Regions from separate parts of the Micromonospora sp. WMMD737 genome, predicted to be linked through region 3. Evidence: riboswitches for the same ligand, from Rfam matches in the RefSeq annotation. Region 3 holds a riboswitch; each other region holds the start of a gene.
The links. Region 3 has a riboswitch for cyclic di-AMP ahead of ACN27A_RS22430 (NlpC/P60 family protein). Riboswitches for the same ligand answer to the same signal wherever they lie in the genome.
Positions count from the first base shown of each region.

Region 1: another riboswitch for cyclic di-AMP. It lies ahead of ACN27A_RS31310 (C39 family peptidase); the one in region 3 lies ahead of ACN27A_RS22430 (NlpC/P60 family protein).
Region 2: another riboswitch for cyclic di-AMP. It lies ahead of ACN27A_RS24765 (coiled-coil domain-containing protein); the one in region 3 lies ahead of ACN27A_RS22430 (NlpC/P60 family protein).
Region 4: another riboswitch for cyclic di-AMP. It lies ahead of ACN27A_RS13170 (coiled-coil domain-containing protein); the one in region 3 lies ahead of ACN27A_RS22430 (NlpC/P60 family protein).

Region 1 is NZ_JBMHMH010000001.1:7,067,178-7,071,855, reverse strand. Features, by position in the region: gene ACN27A_RS31320 (CDP-glycerol glycerophosphotransferase family protein) at 1-1,175, shown strand, start outside; gene ACN27A_RS31315 (alpha/beta fold hydrolase) at 1,239-1,982, opposite strand; gene ACN27A_RS31310 (C39 family peptidase) at 2,088-2,933, opposite strand; cyclic di-AMP (ydaO/yuaA leader) riboswitch at 3,163-3,303, opposite strand; gene ACN27A_RS31305 (acyltransferase family protein) at 3,624-4,678, opposite strand, start outside.
Region 2 is NZ_JBMHMH010000001.1:5,578,636-5,583,313, forward strand. Features, by position in the region: gene ACN27A_RS24760 (carbonic anhydrase) at 1-233, shown strand, start outside; gene ACN27A_RS24765 (coiled-coil domain-containing protein) at 335-1,351, opposite strand; cyclic di-AMP (ydaO/yuaA leader) riboswitch at 1,355-1,486, opposite strand; gene ACN27A_RS24770 (YibE/F family protein) at 1,653-3,008, opposite strand; gene ACN27A_RS24775 (hypothetical protein) at 3,485-3,988, shown strand; gene ACN27A_RS24780 (DUF305 domain-containing protein) at 4,070-4,678, shown strand, end outside.
Region 3 is NZ_JBMHMH010000001.1:5,095,156-5,099,833, forward strand. Features, by position in the region: gene ACN27A_RS22425 (N-acetylmuramoyl-L-alanine amidase) at 1-1,714, opposite strand, end outside; cyclic di-AMP (ydaO/yuaA leader) riboswitch at 1,953-2,087, shown strand; gene ACN27A_RS22430 (NlpC/P60 family protein) at 2,100-3,140, shown strand; gene dcd (dCTP deaminase) at 3,224-3,802, opposite strand; gene ACN27A_RS22440 (pyridoxamine 5'-phosphate oxidase family protein) at 3,881-4,432, shown strand; gene ACN27A_RS22445 (zinc metalloprotease) at 4,573-4,678, opposite strand, start outside.
Region 4 is NZ_JBMHMH010000001.1:3,093,179-3,097,856, forward strand. Features, by position in the region: gene ACN27A_RS13160 (HelD family protein) at 1-1,543, shown strand, start outside; gene ACN27A_RS13165 (cation diffusion facilitator family transporter) at 1,620-2,537, shown strand; cyclic di-AMP (ydaO/yuaA leader) riboswitch at 2,691-2,822, shown strand; gene ACN27A_RS13170 (coiled-coil domain-containing protein) at 2,836-3,921, shown strand; gene ACN27A_RS13175 (SRPBCC family protein) at 4,013-4,477, opposite strand; gene ACN27A_RS13180 (1-phosphofructokinase family hexose kinase) at 4,656-4,678, shown strand, end outside.

The DNA.
Region 1 (4,678 bases), 2.0 Mb from region 3:
CCCGCGCGCTGCGCCGGCACCAGCCCGAGTTCCTGCTGCACTTCTCCGCGCCGCCCGGCTCGGAGTACCAGGTCACCATGTGGCTGCCGTACCTGGAGCGGATCGGCCGGCCGTTCCTGGTGATGGTGCGCGAGCCGGAGTTCCTGCCCCTGGTCGCCGCGGCCACCAGCGCGCCCGTGGTCTACTGCCCCACCACCAGGGCCATGGACGAGGCGCTGGTGCCGAGCCTGCGGGTGGCGTTCTACGTCAACCACGGCGCGAAGAACAGCCACTGCATCCGCTACACCCAGCTGACCCACGTCCAGCTGCACCACGGCGACAGCGACAAGGCCCCCAGCGCCAACCCGGTCTCGGCGATCTTCGACCGGATCTTCGTCGCCGGCCAGGCCGCCATCGACCGGTACGCCCGCGCCGGGGTGGACATCCCGGCGGAGAAGTTCGTCGTCGTCGGCCGCCCGCAGGTCGAGTCGATCGAGGTACGCCCGGAGCCGGCGCGCGGGCGGGCCAACCCGACCGTGCTCTACACGCCGACCTGGACCGGGCACAACGCGGACGCGAACTACTGCTCCCTGCCGGTGGCCGAGACGCTGCTGCGCCGGCTGCTCGACCGGGGCGCGACGGTGATCCTGCGGGCCCACCCGTACACCTCGCAGAACCCGGCCTCCGCCCGGCAGCTGGGCCGGCTCACCGAGCTGCTGGCCGCCGACCGGGCCCGCAGCGGCCGGCAGCACGTCTTCGGGGCCGCCGCCAGTCGGGAGCTGACCCTGACCGAGTGCGTGAACCGCTCGGACGCGCTGGTCTCCGACGTGTCCGGGGTGATCTCCGACTACCTCTACTCCGGCAAGCCCTACGCGGTGACCGACATGGTGGGCTCCGGCGACCGGTTCCCCGAGCAGTTCCCGCTCGCCGGGTCGGGCTACGTGCTGCGGCGCGACATGGCGAACGTGGACGAGGTGCTGACCGCGCTGCTGGACACCGATCCGCTGGCGTCGGCGCGGTGGGCCACCCGGAGCCGCTACCTGGGCGACTTCCCCGCCGAGTCGTACGCCGAAGCGTTCCTGGCGGCCGCCCGGCGCCAGCTCGACGAGGGCTGGCGGACGCCCGCCCCGCGCACGGGCGGCGCGACCGGCCTGCCGCTCGACCCGGACGAGGCGACCCTCTCCCCCGCCACCTGACCGCCCCGGTCGGAGAGGCACACCGGCCACGACGGCGGACCTCCGGGCCGTTCGCGGGGGGCGTCAGCGGTACGGCTCGACGAGGTCCAGGACCGCCTCGGGGGCCTCGACGTGGGCGTTGTGCCCGAGGCCGGGCAGGGTGGCGACCGGCACCCCCAGCTCGGTGAGCTGGGCGTCGGTGACCATGGGGTCGTGCTCGCCGCGGGCCAGCAGCACGGGCACGTCGGTCGCCGCCAGCAGGGCGGGCAGCTCTGGCGCGCCCACGCCGAACGCGGCCGGGTCCATCGCCAGCCGCCAGCGGCCGTCGACCTGCCGCAGCCCCGCCTCCACGACGGGGTGTTCCGGGGCGAAGAGCCCGGTCAGGCCGGCCACCCGCAGGTAGCGGCGGGCCGCCTCGTCCCGGCTGGCGAACCAGGTCACCGGCCGGGCCGCCAGCTCACCCGCCTTGGCCAGCTCCGCCGGCGACCAGACGGCCTTGATGCCGAGCCCGACGACGGCGTCGACGGGCAGCCCGGCGCCCCGGGCGGCCAGCGCCAGCCCGACCACCCCGCCGAGGGAGTGCCCCAGCACGACGAGCCGGTCCCCCGGCGCGAGCCCCGCGGCGATCCGCGCGGCCAGCCCCGGGAAGGAGTACTCCGGCAGCGGCGGCGACCAGCCGTGGCCGGCGAGGTCCGGCGCCAGCCACCGCCCCGCCCACCGATGCTCCAGCAGCGGCGCCCAGGGCAGCCACACGTCGCCGGTCGCGCCCATGCCGTGCAGGAGCAGGAGCACCCGCCGGCCGTCCCGGTCACCCGACTCATCGACCATGGGCGCAGTGTGCCACCCGTCGGGCGCCGCGGGCGAGGGCCGTGACCCGGACACGACATCGGGCGCCGACCCCCCGGGTGAGGAGCCGACGCCCGACGGCGTCGCTCAGGCGGAGTAGCCGCGGGTGGCGGCCCAGTTCGCCAGGGCGATGGTGCTCATCCAGTACGACGCGGTCGCCGGGTTCGCCGAGTCGGCGATCTTCACCAGCCGCCCCTCGTCCTGGTAGCCGACCACCGCGACGTAGTGGCCGCCGGGGAAGGAGTGCCAGCCGCCGTCGGTGTCCGTGGCGCTACCGGCGACGTTGACCACGACGCCCCGCCCGTCGGCGATGGCCGCGACGACGTCGGCCTGGAGCCGGTCCATCTGGGCCGGGGTGGCGGCGCCACCGGGGATCATCCGGGTCCGGTACGGGTCGCCCTTCACCGTCGCGTTCAGCACGCGGGTGGTGTCCTGGGCCGAGTCGGTGCCCATCTGGTCGGTGCCCAGCTGGGCACCGAGGGCGTCCTGGCTGCGCGCGATGCCGGCGGCGCTGAGGGCGTGCCGGACGGCCGCCGGACCACAGTTGTAGAAGGTGGTCTGGGCCTGGTAGTCGTAGTCCAGGCTCTTGGCGGCCGGCGGCTTCGGCGGCGCCGGCTTGCGGGTCAGGTCCGGGTCCGGGGCGGCGCTGGACGCGCTGGCCGACGGGGCGGCGCTGGACGCGGCCGGGGCGGCGCTGGACGGGGCGGGCGCGACCCGGGCCTGGCTGCGCGAGGCCGCGGCGTCGTCCCGCAGCTCGGTGGCGGCCACCGGGGCCTGCGCGGCGGCGGGGGCCTCGTCGGCTCCGGCCAGCAGCGCGCCCGTGCCCGACGCCAGCACGAGCGCCGCGGCGGACGCGGCGGCCAGCTGGTACGGACGCTCGGACGTGAGGCGACGCAGCTGTCGCTTGAGGTGGTGCTTCACGGTTTCCTCCACGGGCTCGGGGGGTGAGCGGCCGTCGGTCCGCGCCGAGGGCAGGACGGACCGCCGCGCGGACGGGCGTCCGGGCGGGTGGTGGACCACTCAGGGGATGCGCCCGGGACGCCGGGCGACGGACGGTGACCGGTGGGTCAGCTCATGACCTGCGGGCGGACGAGCGCGGTCACCGCGGCGCCGTGGAGACGGCGGCACAACCGAGGGGTGTACGGGTGTGGCATGAAGATGGAACTCCTTCCGACACCGCCGACCGGGTTAGCTGACGGATTCGGGCGGGAAGAACGCCCTACCACGGGCCCACGGCCCACGGATTCACCCCAACGAGCACTGGGTCCCCGGTTCGTCGTTCACGATTAGGCGGGTCGGCGCGGCGTCGCCTCTGGCGATCGGGTACCGCACCGGACGCGCCGACATTACTGGCCGGTCCGCGCCCTGCCAACCCCGTCCCACCTGCCTAAACCTTGATCGGGAGACAATTTTTGCGGGCACTTCGCCACTGACGCGACTCAATGGGACGACCGTTTCTGCGCGCACCTTGAGGCGACAACGGGACAAGTGGCGGGCAGCGGCGCCGAAACCCCGACAGGAATCGGCCGGGCCGCGCCCGATGACCGGTTCGCCGACGTGGTGACCGGCGTCACCGAAACGGTCGGGATTTCGTCGCCCGGACTCTCCGGCCGCCGGGGGCGCTCAGCGCGAGTCGGCGTACGTCGGTCGGTGGTCGCCCTGCGGATCGGCGGCCCGGGGGCGCGGCACGGCGCTGCCCCGGTCCCCCGGCGCCGCCCCGGGGCCGCCGGAGTCCTTCCCGGCGCCGTCCCCGTCCCGCGGCGTCCGGGCCGGCCTGCGCGGGGTGAGCAGCCGCATCATCGGCGTCTCGACGAGCCGGTGCAACAGGCCGGCCAGGGCCAGGTTGACCAGCAGGAAGCCGAGCACCACCGCCAGCCCCCACCAGCCGGTGAAGCCGACGCCCCAGTCGCCGGTGAGCCGCAGGACGGTGATCATCACGAGGACGTGCACCAGATAGAAGGCGAAGGAGACCTCGCCCAGCCAGACCATCTGCCGGGACCGCCACGGCGAGCGCCGCCCGCGCACGTCCGCGTCCGCCGCCGCGGCGATGACCAGGATGTACGCGACCGAGAGCAGCGCAGCCCACAGCTCGGCGCGGACCCACTGCGCGGCGACCACCCAGGTCGCCACGAAGAGCAGGCTGGCCAGCGGCAGGCCCGGCCCGCGCCACCGGCCACGCCGCATCAGCTCGGCGGCGGCGACGCCCATCCAGAACTCCAGCGACCGCACCGGCGGGAAGATCTGGGTGAACCACCAGCGGCTCTCCTCGGGCACCAGCGCCTGGGCCGGCCAGAGCGCCAGGATGAGCAGCGGCACCGCGACCACGACCGCCCACAGGGCCCACGGTCGGGCCCGGCGGATCAGCGGCAGCGCCAACGGCAGGCAGAGGTAGAAGAAGAACTCGCAGGACAGCGACCAGCTGACCGTGTTGATGCTGTAGAAGTGGCCCGGCCGCGGGTCCCACGCCTGAAGGAGGAACAGGTTCTCCACCGCCACGAACCGGTCCACGGGGTCGGCGAACCAGGCCGCGACCGCCAGCGCCGCCACCCACAGCACCACGTGGCTCGGCCAGATCTTGGCCACCCGGCGCCGCCAGAACGCCCGACGGGTGTCGGTGGGGCGGGCCGACCAGACCAGCACGAAGCCGCTGAGGATGAAGAAGAACTGCACGCCCGACA
Region 2 (4,678 bases), 480 kb from region 3:
CCGCCGCCGAGGGCGTGCACGACATCGACGGCATCGTCGACATCCACATCGCGCACACCGTCGAGGCGATGCTGGGCCGCTCCGCCGTCCTCGCCGCGGAGGTGGCCGCCGGCCGCTGCGGGGTGGTCGGCATGTCGTACCGGCTGACCGCCGGCGAGGTGCGGACGGTGGCCGAGGTGCCCGCCCGCACGGCCGACGCGCCGGAGGCGGCGGCCAGCGCCGCGCTCGCCTGACTCCGCCCGCCCGGCAGGTCGTCGCGGCGGGCCCGTACAGACGACAGAGGGCCGCTCCCGCGTCCGGCGGGGCGGCCCTCTGTGTGTACGTGTGGTCCCGGCTAGAGCAGTGACACGTGGACGTGGTCGGTGTGGTTCGACGGGCCGCTGTAGGAACTCCAGCCGGTCGCCGGGAACCAGATCTGTCTGTTCCAGATCACGTAGTAGATGCCGAGCCGATCGGCGTTGCGGACCAGGAACGCGGTCAGGTTGTTGCCGTACATGTAGGTGTCGTCGTTGTGCCAGGGGGAGAAGCCGCTCTTCTGCAGCGACCAGTCGCAGGCCCGGCCCTTCGGGTGCTCGTACGGCCCGCCGGGGCGGTAACAGCCGACGAACCGGTTGAAGCCGGCCCGCTTGACCTCCTTGTACATGTGCAGGGTGCGCGCCGTGATGCGGCCGGAGGTGGTGGGATCGGCCTCGGTGGGTGACAGCGGCGTCCAGTCGCCGTCGGCCGTCCGTCCCGGCGCGATCTTCGCCACCGGCGAGGTGGCGACCACCTTGCCACTGGTCAGTCCTCTGCCGCCGACCAGCGCGAGCGCCTTCTCCGCCTCCCGCTTGCCGCGCGCCATCTCGTTCGTCAGCTTCTGCTGTTCGCGGACCTCGGTGTCGAGCGCCAGCTTGGCCTGCTCGGCGCGGTCCTTGACCGCGTTCACCTCGGCGAGCTTCTTGGAGTTGACCAGGTTGAGCTCGTCGAGGGCGGCGGCGCGCTTGACGAACGAGTCGGGGCTGGCGGTGTCCAGCAGCATGGACACCGCGCCGATCCGCCCGGTGCGGTAGGACTGGGCGGCGATCTGGCTGACCTGGGGGGCCAGCGCGCTCAGTTCGGCCTGCGCCCGGGAGACCTCCAGGGCCAGTTCGAGCTGGCGCTTCTTCGACTTCGCCAGCTTCGCCTTGGCCTGCACGTAGGACCGGTTCCGGGCCTCGATGAGGTCGTCGAGCAGCTTGGGCTCGTCGTCCCCGTGCCCGGAGGGCTTGGGCGGGGTGGGCGCGGCCGCCGCCGGCAGAGGCCCGGCGAAGACCGCCAGAGCGGCGAGTACGGCCACCACGGGCGTCAACCAGCGGCGTAGGGGTGCCGTCACAGTTTTCCCTTCCGTCGACCGCCGACCGGGTTAGCTGACGGGTTCGGGGCGGAAGTGGCCCCTACCGCTGTCGCGGATTCACCCCACGTACCTGGGTCCCCGGTTCGCCTCGCGGCGATTGGGCGGCGGCACCGCAGGCGCCGCTGCGCGCCTTCGGCGGTGACCGGCAGCGAGGTTACCCGAGAACGCTCCCGGGGATCTACGTCCCTAAGCCGACTAAATGCGTTATTTCGTAATGGCGGACGGTGACCAGTGACGCGTTTATCAGGACGAACGCCCTGTTCGGTCACGCTGAGGAGCGTCACCATGCGGTGTCCGTACTTCTGCGCCCGTCGGGCCATTCGGCGGGAGCGGCGGACGGCGTGTCCCCACGCGGCCCGCTGAGGGCCTCCAGCGCCTCGGACCGGTCGGTCGCCGGCCGGGGTGTCGGCGCGGTCGTGCGCGTGGGCGCGGCGCGGCCGGTGGCGTCCCCGCCGCGTCGGCCGGCCGTGGTCACCAGGGCCGCCAGCGCGGTGGTCAGCGGCACGGCGGCGATCAGGCCCAGGGTGGCGACTGCGCTGCGGACGATCTCCTGGGCGAGGAACTCGCTGGTGAGAAGTTGGGTCACCGCCCGCGAGTCGGCGGTCAGCAGGAGCAGCACCGGCAGGGAGGCGCCCGCGTACGCCAGCACGATGGTGTTCACCGTCGAGGCGATGTGCGCCCGGCCGACCCGGGTCGCCGCCCGGTAGAGCTGCGTCCGGGACAGCCCGGGGTTGGCGTGGGCCAGCTCGGTGACCGTGGCGGCCTGGGTCACCGTGACGTCGTCCAGCACGCCGAGGGAGCCGATGACGATCCCGGCCAGCAGCAGCCCGTGCAGGTCGACGTCGGCCTGGTACATCGACAGCGTGGTGGCGTCCTCGGAGCCGAACCCGGTCAGGTGGGTCGCGGCGGTGGCGATCGTGCCGAGGACACCGGTCAGCACCAGGCTGCCCAGCGTGCCGAGCACGGCGACCGAGGTCTGCGCCGTCACGCCGTGGGTCAGGTAGAGCACCACGAACATGATCAGAGCGGCGCCGACGACCGCGACCAGCAGGGGCGGGTTCCCGGCGCTGATGCCCGGCAGCACGAAGGTCAGCAGGATGGCGAAGCTCGCCGCCAGGCCGCCCAGCGCGGCCAGCCCGCGCCACCGCCCGAAGGCGACGATGGCGGCCGCGAAGAGCGCCACCAGCCAGACCAGCGGCTTGCCGCGCTGGTGCTCGGCGATGTTGTAGGTGCTGGCCGTGGGGTCGGCGGGGTCGGTGAGCTCGACCAGGATGATCTCGTCGTCCACGGCGACGGTCGGCGCACCGGGCCCGGCCGGGATCGGCGTCTGGATCTGCTGGCCGGCGTCGGGGCCGTCCTGCACCCGTACGGTGACCGTGCCGCAGGGGCCCTGCCGCGCGTCGGGGCTCCCCTCCGGGGCCTCCGGGGCGGGCGGGCACGGCTCCGTCACCACCCGGGTCACCGTGCCGTGGTAGCGGGGTGCGTCGGTGCCGGTCGCCGGGTCGGGCGCGTCCCACGGCCACAGCACCAGGGCCGCGATCAGCGTGGCGACGAAGAGGGGCACCACCGTCGCGACGAGGATCCGCCGCACCCTCGGCGGGGCGGACGGAGCGGGACGGGTGTGGTCGGCGCCCAACGTGTGTCTCCCTACGAATCCAGGGCGGGGTACGGGCCGGCGGGGCCGGTCGGTTCACCCGTCGCCGCGTGGGCGCGACGGGGATCGCTTCCGCGTGGTGGTGCGGTCACGTACCGCGGTCCTGGGCCCCCACCCGGTCGCGGGTGGGCGGTGCCGCCGCCCGGCGGTGCGCGCGGGGCGGGTGGTGCGGAGTCCGGAGGGCCACCGGCCGAATGGTAGCCACCCCGGCATCGGGGCGCAGGTCGTGCGGGTGGTGTCGCGGCGCGGACCTTCACCACGCCCGCCGGCACGCCCACGCGCGGGACCTGCGCGCGCCCGGCCGCCCATGTTCGGCTCCTCACGCGCGATACCCATCCGTGCCCGACCGGCCCACCTTCGCCGTCGACGTGCGGGAACCGGTGCCGGCCCGCGCACGTGCGGGGGCCGGACGTGGGTGGTGCCCGTGCGGCACGGGTCGACGCGCTAGCGTGAGGGACGTGCGGACGACGGTGACGGCGGCGCGGGGCGCGCGGCTCCTGTTGCTCGTCGGCACGCTGCTCGGGCTGGCCGCGATGCACACGATCGGCCACGACTCGCACCAGACGGGTCATCCCGCGAACCCGTCGGCGCACGCCGCCGCCGCGCCCGGCCCGCACGCCGCCGCCGCCGCGCCCGGCCCGCACGCCGCCGCCGCCGCGCCCGGCCCGCACGCCGCCGGGTTGGCTCTCCAGACCGTCGTGGGCTGTCCCGGGGGCTGCGCCTCCGAGGACCTGCTGCCTGCCGGCGGTGATACGGGGAGAGGGCTGCCCGGGTGGGGCGTGTGCCTGGCGGTGCTGGGCGCGTTCACGGCCGCGCTGCTGCTGGCGGCGGTGCTGTCGGTCCGCGTACGCGCCGTCGGCCCGACCGGGGGCGGTCCGGTCGGCGCCTTCCCGCCGCCCCGGGCCCCGCCGCCCCGGCCGGTCGGTCTGCGGCTCGCCACGGTCTCGGTGCTGCGCAGGTAGGACGCGTTCGACGCGGTGCGGTTGCACGCCGTTCCGCGTCCCCGTCATGCCGCGTACGTTCCGACACCGAAAGGTTCCACCATGACCACTCGTACCCTCGCGCGCCGTGCCGCCCTGGCCGGCGTCGCCGTCACCACCGCCCTCGCCCTCGCCGCCTGCGGTGGCGACGACCACTCGTCGCCGGGGGCGGGGCACGGCACCCCCGGCGCCGGCGGGCCGGCCGCCACCGCCACCGGTGCGGCCGCGTTCGGCGACGCGGACGTGATGTTCGCCCAGATGATGATTCCGCACCACCGGCAGGCGGTGGAGATGGCCGAACTGGCGCCGACGCGGGCGGCGGATCCGGAGGTCAGGCGGCTCGCCACGGAGATCAAGGCCGCCCAGGGACCCGAGATCGCCACGATGAGCGGTTGGTTGGCGGCCTGGGGGCGGCCGGTGCCGTCGCCGGGCGGCATGCCGCACATGGACCACGGCATGCCCGGCATGATGTCCGACGCCGACATGGCGAAGCTGGCAGCTGCCACCGGCCGGGAGTTCGACCGGCAGTTCCTGACCATGATGATCGCCCACCACGAGGGCGCGATCACCATGGCCCGCGACGAGCTGGCCCGGGGCGTGAACGCGGAAGCCAAGGCAATGGCCCAGCAGATCGTCCGCACCCAGCAGGCGGAGATCGACACGATGCGCAAG
Region 3 (4,678 bases):
TCGGGGTCACCACGAACCCGACGGTCCACTTCGCCGTCGGCTTGGCGGCAGGGTTGTGGAACCACCCCTTCTGGCCGAGGTACCAGATCGCGGTCCAGTCGCCCTGCACCTCGGCCAGCGCGTACGTCTGGCCGGCCGAGACGCGGGCGCCGTGGTCGGAGACGTACGTGGTGTTCGGGGTGCCGTCGGGCCGCAGCGCGATGTCGTTGACCAGCGGCGCGTCGTGGCTCGGCGCGTTGTGCAGGAACAGCGCGGAGGAGCCGCGCAGCGGGCAGGGGGCCGTCGCCGGGGGCGGGTTCGGCACGCCCGGAGGCTGCCGGTTGCAGCCGGTGAACGGCGGCTGGTTGGTGGCGAAGTCCGGGTCGATGGTGACCAGCCCGGTCCGGTGCGTGCCGGTCGACTTGAACGGCGCCTTGAGCAGGTCGAAGTAGTGCGACCAGTTCCAGTACGGTCCCGGGTCCCAGTGCATGCCACGCACGTTCGCGGCGACGGTGCCGGGGACGTTGTCGTGCCCGATGATGTGGTTGCGGTCCAGCGGGATGTTGTACGCCCGCGCCAGGTGGCGGACCAGCTTGGCGGAGGTGCGGTACATCGCCTCGGTGTACCAGGTGCCGTGCCCGGCGAAGCCCTCGTGTTCGAGGCCGATGGACTTGGCGTTCACGTACCAGTTGCCGGCGTGCCAGCCGACGTTCTTGGTCTTGATGTGCTGGGCGATGTGCCCGTCCACCGAGCGCAGGGTGTAGTGCCAACCCACCCGCTTCGGGTCCTTGACCAGGTTGACGCTGGGACCGAAGTAGCCCTCGGTGTCGTGGATGACGATGTACTCGATCTTTTGCTGGGTGGGACGGTTGCCCAGGTCGTGGTTGCCGTAGTCGCCCAGGGTGGGGCCGTAGTTCTCGTACGGCGCCGGGATCCACTCGCAGGAGATGTCGTCCGGGCACTCCAGCCCGTCCGGCCGGGCGAGCTTGCGCAGGCGCAGCCGGTCCAGCCAGGAGCGGTTCGGCTGGACCGCCCGGCCGGCCAGCGTGACCCGCTGCCCGTCGTCGGTCACCCGGCTGTCGCCCGTGGCGATGGTGGCGTACACCTCGTTGGCGAAGGCCGCCGCGGCGTCGGCGCTGTCCGCGCCGGAGTACCGGGCCACCGCGCCGTACCAGGCCGCCGGGTCGGTGTCGGCGCCGACCGGGGCGCCGATCTCCTTCTGGTACGCGGCCAGCAGCGCCGCGCCGCCCCGGATGTTCGCCGTGACGTCCGTCCGCAGCGACTCCTCGCTGGCGCCGGTCAGCCCGGCGGCGGCGTCGACGGTCCGCAGCGCGGCCTCGGCGGGAGGCGACGCGGCCGGCGGCTCGTGGGCCTCGGCCAGGGACGGGCGGGAGTCGTCGCCGCGCGGGTCCTCGGTGCCCTCGTCGTGGTGCGTGCCGCCGGCGAGGGCGGCGACGTGCTCGGCGTCGGTGAGGTGCATCGGTCCGTAGCCGCCGCTGGTGCTCGGCGTGCCGGCGTTGGTGTCCCAGCGGGACTGCAGGTAGGAGACCCCGAGCAGGACGCTCTCCGGTACGCCGTACTCGGCGGCCGCGGCGGCGTACTGCTGCTGCCGGTCGGTCACCGGCGCCGCCGCGGCGGCGGACCCGGCGGCGGTGAGCGGCGTCGCCGCCATGGCGGCGGCCACGGCGGCGGCCAGCAGGACGCGTCTGCTCCTCGATGTCGCTGACAGGTGCATCAGACCCCCAGTTCGGACGGGCAAAGGTGGGGTCACCTTCGCCCCGCCCGCCGCCTCTGGTCAATACCTTTCCGTCAGACACTTCAGAAGGAAGAAAATCTTCGTCGCCCGGGTTGCGGATCCGCCCGACCCGGGTGGGTACGGAGTGTCACCGCCCGTAGGGTTGCGGATCGATAACGGTCGTCTCTACTCTGGTCCTTCGTCGGCCGGTGACATTCCGTCCAACCAGGGCGGTGACGGTCCGACACCGCCGAGTCGCTCCCGAGCGAGCCGGGGACCCAGGTTCCCCGGGGTGAATCCGCAGTCCCTGCGGTAGGGCGCCCCTTCCCGCCCGAACCCGTCAGCTAACCCGGTAGGCGGTACGGAAGAAGGAGCACTGAGCCCGGTGGCACACCATGCCCCGCGGCCACCGTCGGCCCGGTCGGCCCTCGCCGACCCGGTGACGGCTGCGCCGCGCCCACGCTGGTACCGCTGCACCACCGCCCTCGCCGCCCTGGCCGCGTTCGCCGTCGTCCTGACCGGCGGCGCCGCGGCGGCCCACGCCGAACCGACGGTCGCCGAGATCGAGCGGCAGATCGACGAGGACTGGAACAAGCTCGAACCGGTCATCGAACGGCACAACGCCACCCGCCAGGACCTGGCTGCCAGGCGGAAGCAGGCCGACGCGCTCGCCGCGCAGATCGGGCCGCTGGAGAAGCAGGTCGACCAGGCGATGGAGAAGGTCGGCGCGCTGGCGGCCCGCGCCTACAAGGGCGAAAACGTCTCCGCCGTCAACGCCCTGCTGGGCAGCCGTTCACCGAGCGAGATGATCGGGCAGCTCGAACTGCTCGACCAGTTCGCCCAGCACCAGCAGCAGGACGTGCGGCAGGTCGCCGAGCTGCGCGACCGGCTGGCCGCCAAGAAGGCGCCGCTGGACGAGATGGTCGTCCAGCTCGGCCGCACCGAGGCCCAGCTCGCGGCGAAGAAGAAGCAGATCAACGCCGAGATCGACCGGTTGCAGAAGCTGCGGCTGCGGGTCTACGGCAACGGCGGCGGCGGGCCGCTGCGTCCCGCCCCCTGCCCGGCCGGCTATCCCGGCGGCCCGGCCGGCACCGCCGTGAAGTTCGCCTGTGCGCAGATCGGCAAGCCCTACGTCTGGGGCGCCGAGGGGCCGAACTCGTACGACTGCTCCGGCCTGATGCTCGCCGCCTGGGCGAAGGCGGGGGTGTCGCTGCCACACAACGCCGCACAGCAGCGGCGGGCCACCGCGTCCGTGAGCCGGGGCGAGCTGCGCCCGGGCGACCTCGTCTTCTACTACAGCGACCTGCACCACGTCGGCATGTACGTCGGCGGGGGCTGGGTGGTGCACGCCTCCCGCGCCGGGGTGCCGATCAAGATGAAGAAGGTCGACGACGGCCCGATCCACAGCTACGGCCGCCCCGGCTGAGGTGTCAGGAAGGGCACCTTCCTAACGCCTTCGGTAGAGGAAGGTGCCCTTCCTGACGCGCAGCGGCCGGGTCAGCGGCCGGGTCAGCGGGTGGGCCAGGTGCGCCAGTGCTGCCAGGAGCGGCTCGGGGTCGGGCCGCGCTGTCCCTGGTAGCGCGAGCCGTAGACGGCCGAGCCGTACGGGTGCTGCGCCGGCGACGAGAGCCGGAAGATGCAGAGCTGGCCGATCTTCATGCCCGGCCAGAGGGTGATCGGCAGGTTGGCCACGTTGGACAGTTCGAGGGTCACGTGACCGGAGAAGCCCGGGTCGATGAAGCCCGCCGTGGAGTGGGTGAGCAGGCCCAGTCGGCCCAGTGAGCTCTTCCCCTCCAGCCGGCCGGCGAGCTGGTCGCCGAGCGTGATCACCTCCAGCGTCGAGGCGAGCACGAACTCGCCCGGATGCAGCACGTACGGCTCGCCCTCCGGCACCTCGACCATCGACGTGAGGTCGTCCTGCTGCTGCGCGGGGTCGATGTGGGTGTAGAGGTGGTTGTTGAAGACCCGGAAGAGCTTGTCCAGGCGTACGTCGATGCTGGACGGTTGCACCAGCGCGGGCTCGAACGGCTCCAGCGCGAGCGTTCCCGCCTCGATCTCGGAGGCCAGGTCGCGGTCGGAGAGCAGCATCCGCACACCTTAGCGACCGACACGCGTGACCTGCGTGTCGGAGTGCATCTTCGTACAATTGTTCGATAGAATGCCGGCATGGCTTCCTGGTCCGAATTCGCCGCCGACGAGCCCCGCCTCGCCGACGGGATCCGCCTCCTCATGCAGCAGTACGGGCCGGGCTTCGGCTACCTGGCCACCGTCCGCGCCGACGGCGGTCCCCGGGTGCACCCGGTCTCCCCGGTGATCACCGACGAGGGGCTCTTCTGCTTCGTCGTCGACTCGCCCAAGCGGCGCGACCTGGAGCGCGACGGCCGCTACGCGCTGCATTCGTTCCCGCCCGAGGAGAGCGACGACGAAGCCTACGTCGCCGGCCACGCCCGGCCGGTGACCGACCCGGCGCGGGTGGCCCGGCTGGCCCGCAGCCACCGGGCCGCGCCGCAGGTCGACTGGCGGGTCTTCGAGTTCACCGTCGACGTGGCGATGCTGGCCCGCCGCGAGTCCGGCGTCGCGGGCGGCGCCAGCGAGTGGCACGGCCGGCCCGCCGTCCAGGTGTGGCTCGACCCCCATGCGGCCGCCGCCGGCACCGCGCTGGTGCCCGAAACCCGGTCGGGGCGCGTCGGCGACCACGCCGCCCGCCCCGCCGCCTGAGACGCGGTGCGGCGCCCCGGGCCGTCCCCCTCCGGGGCACCGCACCGTGACCACCGCCCGACCCCCGCGTGCCCGGCCGCACAGACGCCGGTGCCGGCCCCGTCGAGCGAGGCCGGCACCGGTCGAGTCGTACGGCGTGACTACGCCGCGCGGTACGCGTTCCAGGCGGTCAGCATGCGGCTGGCCTGCCCGGCGGTGAACTGGTACATGCAGGAGTCGTAGCTGTAGTCCATGAAGTTGGTGATC
Region 4 (4,678 bases), 2.0 Mb from region 3:
CTCCCCCGGCGCGGGCGTGACGATCGTGTCCGGCGGTCCGGGCACCGGGAAGACGGCCGTGGCCCTGCACCGTGCCGCGTACCTGCTCTATTCCGACCGCAGCCGGTTCGCCGGCGGCGGCATCCTGGTGGTGGGCCCGTCGTCGGTCTTCGTCGAGTACATCGCCTCGGTGCTGCCCTCGCTCGGCGAGGACACCGCCACCCTGCACTCGCTGGGCACGCTCTTCGCGGGTCTGACCGCCACCCGCACCGATCCGCCGGCGGTGGCGGCGGTGAAGGGCTCGCTGCGGATGCGGCGGGTGCTGGAGCGGGCGGTCCGGGACGCGGTGCCGGGCGGCCCGACCGAGCTGCGCCTGCTCTACCGGGGCGAGCTGCTCCGGCTGGAACGCCGCGAGCTGGACGGCATCCGGGACCGGGCGATGCCCCGGGGCGCCCGCCGCAACGAGGTGCGCCGGGCCGGCTTCGACGGGGTCTTCGCGGCGCTGTGGGCGCAGGCCCGCAGGTTGGGCGTGGGCCGCCTGCCAGAGCAGCGCGCGTTCGAGGACGAGATCGCCGAGCGGCCGGAGTTCCGGGAGTTCCTGAAGGCGTGGTGGCCCCGGCTGCACCCCCGGCACGTGCTGGGCTGGCTGGCCCGTCCGGACCGGCTGCACCGCTACGCCGAGGGGATCCTCTCCCGCGCCGAGATCCGGCTGCTGACCGACGCGTACGGCAGCCTCGACGCCGCCGGGCTGACGATCGCCGACATCGCGCTGCTCGACGAGCTGGACGCCTTGCTCGGCAAGCCGATGAAGCCCGCCCGGGCGAAGCGGGACCCGTTCCAGCTGGCCGGTGGGGTCCGCGAGCTGAGCACCTTCGCCGACCGGCAACGCGCCGCCCGCGAGGCGGCGCGGGAACGCCCGGACGACTACCGGGAGTACGCGCACGTGGTGGTCGACGAGTCGCAGGACGTCTCGCCGATGCAGTGGCGCATGATCGGCCGGCGGGGCCGGCTGGCCTCGTGGACGGTGGTGGGCGATCCGGCGCAGACGGCGTGGACGGGGGATCCCGAGGAGCTGACCCGGGCCCGGGACCAGGCGTTGGGCCGGCGCAAACGGCACCACTTCACCCTCACCACGAACTACCGCAACTCGGCAGAGATCTTCGCGGTGGCGGCGGCCGAGATCCGCCGGCTGCACCCGGACCTGCCGCTGCCCCGGGCGGTGCGCTCCACCGGCGTCGACCCGGTCGCGCTGTCGGTGCCGCCGGCGGAGCTGGAGGCCGCGGTGGTGGCGGCGGCCGGCGCGCTGCTCGCCGAGGTCGAGGGCACGGTCGGGGTGATCACGCCGGTGCCGCGCCGCGACGAGGTGGCCGGCTGGCTGGGCGGGCTCGGTGCGCCGCGTCTGCAGGTGGTGACCAGCCTGGAGGCCAAGGGCATGGAGTACGACGGGGTCGTCCTCGTCGCCCCGGGCGAGATCCGGGCCGACCCGGGGTCGGGGGTGCGGACGCTCTACGTGGCGCTGTCCCGGGCCACCCAGCGGCTGACCACCGTCGACCCGATCGGCTGAGCCGCCGTTACTTGCATACATAGCGATGTGAGCATAGATTGAACGCGAATCCGGACGCCTGACGGAGGGTGGGCGCGTGGGCGCAGGTCATGACCACCATCACGGGTCGGTGGCGAATGCCGCGCACCGCCACCGGGGCCGGCTCTGGGCGGCGTTCGGGCTGCTCGCCGGCCTCATGGTGGTGGAGGCGGTGGCGGCCTTCCGCACGGGCTCGCTGGCCCTGCTGAGCGACGCCGGGCACATGTTCACCGACGTGCTCGGCATCGGCATGGCGCTCGCGGCGATCGCCGCCACCCGGCGGGCGGGCGCCGACCCGCAGCGCACCTTCGGCCTCTACCGGCTGGAGGTGCTGGCCGCACTGGCCAACGCCGCCCTGCTCTCCGGCGTCGCGGTCTACGTCGTGATCGAGGCGGTGCGCCGCTTCGGCGACCCGCCGGAGGTGCTGGCCGGCCCGATGCTGGTGGTCGCCGTGCTGGGCCTGCTCGCCAACATCGGCGCCTTCGCGCTGCTGCGCTCCGGGGCGAAGGAGAGCATCAACGTCCACGGCGCGTACCTGGAGGTGCTCGGCGACCTGCTGGGGTCACTCGGCGTGATCGGGGCCGCGCTGCTGATCGCCACCACCGGCTGGTGGTGGGCGGATCCACTGGTGGCGGTCGCGATCGGGGTGCTCATCCTGCCGCGCACCTGGCGGCTCGGGCGGGCCGCGCTGCGCATCCTGGTGCAGGCCGCGCCGGAGCACCTCCAGGTGACCGCGGTGCACGACCGGCTGGCCGCCGTGCCCGGCGTCGCCGAGGTGCACGACCTGCACGTCTGGACGCTGACCTCCGGGATGGAGGTGGCCTCGGCCCACCTGACCATGGCACCCGGCGCGGAGGTCGGCGCGGTGCTGGGCGCCGCCCGGGCCGCGCTGCACGACGACTTCCACATCGAGCACGCCACGTTGCAGATCGAGCCCGGAGCGTCGCGCGGGGCCTGCGGGTCGCTTGAGTGGTAATGAGGACAACCTTAAATCTGGGAGAGTATTGTGCACTTATGCCGGATTTGACTGTTAGTGGACGTACACCCTGCGTCACCTGCGCTGCATCAGTCACACCGGCACCGGTAGGCTCGGCTTCGGCCTCCGCCAGGCGGCACCCACCGGTGCCGGCGGTGGCCGCCGCCTAATCGCCCGGCGGGGCGAACCGGGGAACCATGTTCGTGGGGTGCATCCGCTTCAGCGGTAGGGATCTTCCGTCCCGAACCCGTCAGCTAACCCGGTCGGCGGCTGACGGAAGGACACGTGTATGCCAGTGATGGCACCTGTACGACGACGTGCCGCCCGGACGGCGGCCCTGATCGCCACGATGCTCGCCCTCGGCGCCGCGGTGGCCCCGGTCACCGCCGCCCCGGCGGCGGCCGCCACCCGGGCCGGACTGCTCGCCGCGGCCCCCGGCCAGGACGAGGAGGGCGGCACCCCCGCCCTGCGGGCCCAGTTGGAGGCCGCCAGCAAGGGCTACCTCGACGCCAAGCGCGCCCTGGACACGTCGGCCAGGCGGCAGCAGCAGCTCGCCGCGCAGCTCAAGACCACCGAGGTCGAGCTGGCCGCGCACACCGCCAGGGTCGGCGAGATCGCGGGAGCGGCCTACCGCACCGGCCGGCTCAGCGTGGCGTCCGCCCTGCTCAACAGCAGCTCGCCGGACGGCTTCATGGACCGCGCCGCCGCCCTCGACGCGGTGGCCGCCAAGGAGGACCGGGCCCTGCGCGAACTCCAGGAGACCCGGGACCAGGCCACCCGCACCAAGCTCGCCCTGGACGGCGAGATCCGGGAGCAGCGCAAGCAGGTCACCGTGATGGCCAAGCGCAAGGAGCAGGCCGAACGGGCGCTGACGGTCGCCAACCGCGAGCAGCAGCAACAGCGCCAGCAGTCCACGGGGGCGGGCGTCTCGCCGGGCGGCACCTCGAACAAGACGGCGAAGGCGGCCCCGCGCAACTCCGACGGCTCCTGGCCGCGCGAGTCGTGCAGCGTCAACGACCCCACCCCCGCCAACGGCTGCATCACCCCGCGCACCCTGCACGCGCTCAACCAGGCCAAGGCAGCGGGCTTCACCCGCTACGTCTCCTGCTACCGCCCCGGCGGCTCAGGCGAACACCCGAAGGGCCGGGCCTGCGACTTCGCGGCCCAGAAGGGCGGCTTCGGCGGCGACGCCACCGGCGGCGACCGGACGTACGGCAACAACCTGTCGGCGTACTTCGTGCGCAACGCCGACCGGCTCGCCGTGCTCTACGTGATCTGGTACAGGCAGATCTGGCTGCCCAGCAGTGGCTGGAAGTCGTACAGCGGGGCCAACGGCGACCCGTCCAGCGACCACACCAACCACGTGCACCTGTCGGTCTACTGACGCCCGCGCCCCGGTGCCCCGCCCGTCGCGGGTCACCGGGGCGCGACGGCGTCCGTCGCCTCCCGCCACCGCGGCCGGGCCTGTCCGGCGGTCAGTCGGCCGGCGACCCGGGCGGGCTCGTGTCGAGGGCCGCAGCGAGGCGGGCGGCCAGCCCGAGGTGGGCGGCGCGGGCCTGGCGGAACGCGTACCCGAAGAGCGGCGCGGGCGCGGCGAGGGTGATCTCGACCTCGATGCGGACGCCGTCGGGCTCCGCCCGCAGCCGGGTGTGGTTGCGCACCGTGGTGGCAGGCCACTGCCGGGCCACGGTGACGATCTCGTCGGCATCGTCCACGAGGACGTCGGCCCGGTAGGTGATCGGCAGGCGCACCGGCCCGGCGGCCAGTCGATCGGTGATGTCGTAGCTGGCCCGCGCGCCAGGACGGGGCGGCACCCGGCGGACCCGGACGATCAGCGGGTGCAGGTCCTCCTGCCGGGTGGGGTCGGCGAGCAGCGCCGCGGCCTCCGCGAGGGAGCAACGCGCCTGGACGGTGTAGCTGAAGGAACTTCGCCTGAGCACGCCGTCTCCCCAGCGTCGGTGGTCGCCCGATCGTCGCGCATGCCGGGCGCCCTGGCAACGCCGCGCCGATCCCGCCCGGAGTCCGGACGTCCGGCCGCCGACCCCACTACGGTCAGCTGATGGATGGTCACGGCACGTGTCGACCGACGGAGGATGGGCGCATGAACGGGTACGACGGATGAGCGGGCATGTGATGGTATT